Regions from separate parts of the Sodalis sp. RH16 genome, predicted to be linked through region 2. Evidence: predicted binding sites of a transcription regulator. Region 2 holds the regulator's gene; the other holds the start of a gene.

Region 1 (3,148 bases), 1.8 Mb from region 2:
CGCGTACGGGTGAAATGCGACAGCATATCCCCCGGCATACCCTTCGGCAGTTCGATGGTGGAGTGGGAAGCGAACAGCTTGATATTGCCGATGTACCGGCTGCTGATATCGCCTTCGTTGGCAATGGCGCCCACGATATGGCGAACTTCCACCCCGTCGTCACGGCCCACCTCAATGCGGTACAAATCCATTTCACCCACGTCGCGACGTTCACGGCGTGCCGGACGTTCACCACCGGCACCGGCGCTTTCCGGGCGGCGTTCATCACGTTCGCGGAATTCACGGCGCGGACGACGGTCAATAACCGGATCCGGCGGCAGGATCAGCGGACGTTCGCCCTGGGCCATTTTCAGAAGTGCCGCGGCCAGGGTTTCCATATCCAGCTCTTCCAGCGGCTGAAGCTTCGCCAGCAGGGCGCGATACATATCCAAATCGCTGCTTTCCAACTGGGCCTGGACCTTCGAGGCGAATTTTTCCAGACGGCGCTGGCTGAGCAACTCGCCGGTAGGGATTTCCACTTCTGGAATAGCCAGCTTCATGATACGTTCGATATTCTTCAGCAAACGGCGTTCGCGGTTCTCAACGAACAGCAGCGCGCGTCCGGCGCGGCCCGCACGGCCGGTACGGCCGATACGGTGCACATAGGATTCCGAATCCATCGGAATATCATAGTTCACCACCAGGCTGATACGATCCACATCCAGTCCGCGAGCCGCCACATCGGTGGCAATCAGAATATCCAGACGACCGTCCTTCAGGCGATCCAGGGTTTGTTCACGCAAGGCCTGGTTCATATCGCCGTTAAGGGCGGCGCTGTTGTAACCGCTGTGCTCCAGCGCTTCCGCCACTTCCAGCGTGGCGTTTTTGGTGCGCACGAAGATGATGGCGGCGTCGAAATCTTCCGCTTCGAGGAAACGCACCAGCGCTTCATTCTTGCGCATGCCGTGCACCGTCCAGTAACTCTGGCTGATATCGGGACGGGTGGTCACGCTGGACTGAATCCTGACTTCCTGCGGATCGTTCATGAAACGACGGGTAATCCGGCGAATCGCCTCAGGCATCGTGGCGGAAAACAGCGCCGTCTGATGCTTGGCGGGGATTTGCGCCATAATGGTTTCCACGTCTTCGATAAAGCCCATACGCAGCATTTCATCGGCTTCATCCAGCACCAAACCGCTGAGTTTGGATAAATCGAGGGTGCCGCGTTTCAAATGGTCCAGCAGACGACCCGGCGTACCCACGACAACCTGCGGCCCTTGGCGCAGGGCGCGCAACTGGACGTCATAACGCTGGCCGCCGTAAAGCGCCACCACGTTAATGCCTTTCATATGCTTGGCAAAATCGGAAATCGCTTCCGCGACCTGTACCGCCAACTCACGGGTCGGCGCCAGAACCAGCACTTGGGGAGCGGCCAGTTCCGCATCAATATTATGTAATAGGGGCAAAGCAAACGCAGCGGTCTTCCCGCTCCCGGTTTGCGCCATGCCCAGGACATCACGGCCCGCCAGCAACTGCGGGATACACTCTAACTGGATTGGCGATGGTTTTTCGTAGCCCAGATCGAGAAGAGCGTTGAGGATGGGAGTGGAGAGTCCCAAATCAGCAAAGGAGGTTTCAACTTCAGACATGTACACGTGCCTCATTTCATCATGGCGGCCAGTCTACATACCTCGTCGTGAAAACTTTCAGTCATTTTCATCAAAAGTGTGAACCGGCTCAAATTGGATTAAAAACGGACAAACAAGCCCTCACCCTCGCAGGTGATAAAAAAAAGGTATCGGGCTGAGTTGTTTAGTTCGTCAGCTATTGCTGGTCCGATTCTGATAGGTCGTCTTGCCCTTGGCCTAAAAGCGCCAATTCCAACAATGCATAGCGGTGCTCAACAAAGTTATGTACGTTGTTAGCGACCGTCAGTTTGAACAGCGCCGAAGCGGAGTTCTTGTCCCCCAGACTCAGGTAGTGTTTACCTAAATAGAAGTCAGTTTCACTGAGATGCTCGGCGAGCGAAGTGTTATCCGTTGCGTCCGCCTTAAGGCGCTCCATCAGCGTTGTTTCACTGATGTCCCCCAGGTAGAACTCGACAATATTCCATCCCCATTGCCCCCTGTTCGCTTTCTGATAGCGCTGTGCCAGCGCGTCTTTGGCTTTGTTGGTGTCGATTTGCTTCTCCACCAGGTAAAGCCACAGCGAACGGAATGGATCATTTGGGTCGTCGCGATAAAACGCCTGCAGATCATCCTGCGCTAAACGGTAGCGGCCTCCATAATACAAGGCGATGCCACGGTTTAAATACGCGTAATTGTAAGTTGGATCAAGCTCTAGTACAGAATCAAACGCTTCATAGGCAGCATCAAAATTGCCTGCCTGCGTTAAATATATGCCGAGATAATTAAAAACTTCCGGCATATCGGGTCGTATTGCCAGCGCTTGTGAAAAATCATTCCGCGCTAGCGCACGCAACCCAAGACTATCATACAGCACTCCGCGCTCATATAATAGCTGTGCTCGTTCATCATCGGTTAGTGCCCGGCTCGCCAGGATTTGTTCCATGCGCGCCAGGATGACTTCCTGTTGTAACGTCGGCTGTAAGGGAACAGCTAATACGTCATCTTTACTACGCCAATCAATGTTGCTGCATCCTGCCAGCATAAACGCCATCGCAACGAACCACCAGCGCAAGTAAGGCCTCATTTCCCACTCCCGAAGAAAAACATTGGATGAACGTCCTGTCCCCCATCGGCTTAACACAAGGCGTCCCGCCCTTGTGATACGATCAGCTCCCTACCGCGTAAGGAGCTGTAAATTGCGCTAACAGTAATTATACTCTTTTATCGTGCCGATTTATTCTACTTCAGGTACTGCCGCATCCTGACCGGGCGTGGTGGCTTCTTTGATGCTTAAACGCACGCGCCCCTGACGATCAACTTCCAATACCTTGACCGGCACTTCTTGTCCCATTTGCAAATAGTCGGCCACTTTTTCCACACGCTTGTCGGCAATCTGGGAAATATGCACCAGACCTTCTTTGCCGCCGCCGATTGCCACGAAGGCGCCAAAATCGACAATACGCGTCACTTTACCATTATAGACCCGGCCCACTTCAATTTCAGCGGTAATCTCTTCGATACGGCGAATGGCATGGCGCGCT
Region 2 (3,148 bases):
CTGACAAACATCACCGTCATCAGAATCCAGTAGGGTTTAGGCAGGTTGAACACCAGTCCCAGGCTGCTGCCGATGGCCAGCATAATGCCCAGCCGGGCGGCGTTGCGCAGCGCCATGGATTTGAGCGAACAGTAGCTGCGCAGCGCCTGCCAGAAAGAGAGCCGTTGCTGGTTATCCGCCATGATATCCCGCCGGTAGAGCGGACGTTGCGTCCTGAGCAGCCGGGCGATGCGGCTGAAGTGATAAAAACAAAATTGCCCCACCGGATTATCCGGATTTCGCTGGGCAATTTTTTCCACCGCCGACAGGGCTTCCGCCATGGTGAAACGGCCCGATAACCGATGATAAAGGATATCGTCCGCTACCACCCGCAGCCGGGCGGCAATCAATTGGGCATTATAGCGGATCACCGCTTCAGCGTGACTCTGCTCCACCAGCTTCTGCACTTCGTCCGGCTGATGCAAACTGACGGCGATATGCTCTTGCAGGTCCAGAGCCACCTGAAATGTCCGCAGCAGACGTTTGTACTGAAGCTGATGGTTGGCCGACAGCATATGCAGCTGCTGGTAAATTTGCGCAATCAGATCAATCACCCGCTGCTGCCGGGCAAACAGCGGCGGCAGGGCGGTTTCCGGGTCGGTATGCTGGGTCAGCAGGCTGTATTTCGCCTCGATATAATCCGCGAGCTCTCTATAGAGCAGGCTGAGGGTTTCCCGCATCGGCTGCTCTTTAAGCCATCGGAACCACAGGCCGGTAAACAGCCCGTACCAGGCGGTACCGGCGATATACAGCAGCGGCGGGATCCACACCGGGGCGTTGCCGGTCAGGCCGAGGGTAAAAATGGCGGCGATAAGGGAGGCGGGTAATAACCGCCCGTGCAACGGACTGATTTCACCGGTGACGCCCAGCACCAGCGCCAGGCCCACCATGATAAAGGGCAAGGGTACGTGTACAAAGAGCAGCCACTGGATCAGTACGCTGCTGACGGCGAACAGCGTACCGCCGATGGCCAGGCGTTTAAAAAAGCGTTTATGCAGGGTATCCAGGCCGGCGATGTTGCAACAGGCGGGCACCAGGGAGAACAGCAGGCCGTTCTGCAGGCTGCCGAACAATAGCCCTATCGCCACCGGCAGGCAAAGCACGATGGTTTGCCGCAAGGCATAGTTGACTTCGGGGTGATAGATCAGTCGACGCCACATGCTGCCAACAAGCAGGCGTGGCACAGAGTACCACGCCTGTTTGATTAACGTTTAACGCGTACCGTAAACGACAATGGTCTTGCCGTGTGCGGAGATGAGATTTTGATCTTCCAGCATTTTCAGAATACGGCCCACCGTTTCACGGGAACAGCCGACAATCTGGCCGATTTCCTGGCGGGTAATCTTGATTTGCATGCCGTCGGGGTGGGTCATGGCGTCGGGTTGTTTCGCCAGATTAAGCAAGGTTTGCGCGATACGTCCCGTGACGTCGAGAAACGCCAGATTACCGACTTTTTCCGAGGTGACCTGCAAGCGGCTGGCCATCTGCGCCGACAGACGCATCAGGATATCCGGATTCACCTGAATCAGTTGCCGGAATTTTTTATAAGAAATTTCAGCCACTTCACAAGCGGTTTTCGCACGAACCCAGGCGCTGCGCTCCTGGCCTTCTTCGAATAAGCCCAATTCCCCGATAAAATCCCCCTGGTTAAGGTAGGACAAGATCATCTCTTTACCTTCTTCATCTTTTATCAGCACCGCGACGGCGCCTTTGACGATGTAGTAAAGTGTTTCAGCTTTTTCGCCTTGATGTATTAGCGTACTCTTCGATGGATACTTGTGAATATGGCAATGAGACAGGAACCATTCGAGAGTCGGGTCTGTTTGCGGTTTGCCGAGAACCATTCGCTGTTATCCTCTTTTGTCATCGCTGTCCTTGTTCAGGACATCGTATTCCCTATTACGGCGCTGTTTTATCGATCCATCTCCGTTGTAAACGGAGCGACGTTAGGGAACTTATTAGGGTCTGGTTTTAGTGATGTTCCGATCGCTCTCTTGCCCTTTCATTATCATGAGGTCGATCCAGCCTTGTTTTTAGCATAGGTTTGAAGCAGTGTCTTCTGTTGTCTTGCATCAGCATGAAGTATGTTAGGTAACATTGCCACCTTTCCAATAAAAATGTAGGGTGCAGGAAAAACTTTTTATCTGGAGTCATCATAATGCAAGCACGAGTAAAATGGGTCGAAGGTCTGTCTTTTATAGGTGAATCCGCCTCCGGCCACCAGATTTTGATGGATGGCAACGCAGGGGAAAAAGCGCCCAGCCCAATGGAAATGGTACTTATGGCGGCTGGGGGGTGCAGCGCCATCGACGTGGTATCGATTCTGCAAAAAGGGCGTCAGGATGTGCGTGATTGCGAAGTCAAGCTGACCTCTGAACGCCGCGACGAAGCGCCGAGGTTATTTACCCATATTAATTTACATTTTATAGTTTCCGGCACGGGGCTCACCGACAAAATCGTCGAAAGGGCGGTGGAGCTGTCAGCGGAAAAGTATTGCTCGGTGTCTTTGATGCTCGGCAAATCCGTGAACGTTACCCATAGTTTTGAAGTGCGTTTGCCGTCCTGAATGACGGATGCGTTACCGCGGGCGCGACGCTCCGGCCGCGCCCGGTTTATTCAATGCGTTTGCCTTCCAGCAGCTGCTTTACCAATGGTCCCATGATCAGTTCCATCGCCAGCCCCATTTTCCCTCCCGGTACCACCAGCGTATTGATATTGGAAATAAACGACCCCTGCAGCATCGCCAGCAGATAGGGGAAGTCGATATGATCCAGGCCGCGAAAGTGAATTACCACAAAGCTTTCGTCCAGCGAAGGGATGGCCTTGGCGGCAAAGGGGTTGGACGTGTCCACCGTGGGAACCCGTTGAAAATTGATATGGGTACGGGAAAATTGCGGTGTGATGTAGCTGATATAGTCTTCCATCGATCGCACCACGGAATCCATCACCGCTTCCCGGGAGTGTCCGCGTTCGCTGGTATCGCGCACCAGCTTTTGTATCCATTCCAGGTTGACGATGGGTACTACACCCACCAGGAGATCCACATGCTGCGCCACATTATGGTGGTCGGTAACCACCCCGCCGTGCAGCCCCTCGTAAAACAGCACAT

The links. The regulator CRP, encoded in region 2, controls carbon source genes, mostly activating them, when cyclic AMP is high. The targets are predictions, from matches to a motif close to ATGTGANNNNNNTCACAT.
Region 1: yrbN (protein YrbN) is a predicted target of CRP. The motif match lies at 1,705-1,722, and genes of this name have one in related genera.

The regions. Positions count from the first base shown of each region.
Region 1 covers NZ_CP178737.1:509,074-512,221, forward strand. The annotation lists gene ACL2XJ_RS02320 (DEAD/DEAH family ATP-dependent RNA helicase) at 1-1,628, opposite strand, end outside; gene yrbN (protein YrbN) at 1,640-1,699, opposite strand; gene nlpI (lipoprotein NlpI) at 1,804-2,691, opposite strand; gene pnp (polyribonucleotide nucleotidyltransferase) at 2,842-3,148, opposite strand, start outside.
Region 2 covers NZ_CP178737.1:2,280,826-2,283,973, forward strand. The annotation lists gene ACL2XJ_RS10370 (YccS/YhfK family putative transporter) at 1-1,199, opposite strand, end outside; gene crp (cAMP-activated global transcriptional regulator CRP) at 1,251-1,883, opposite strand; gene ACL2XJ_RS10380 (OsmC family protein) at 2,198-2,605, shown strand; gene ACL2XJ_RS10385 (phosphoribulokinase) at 2,652-3,148, opposite strand, start outside.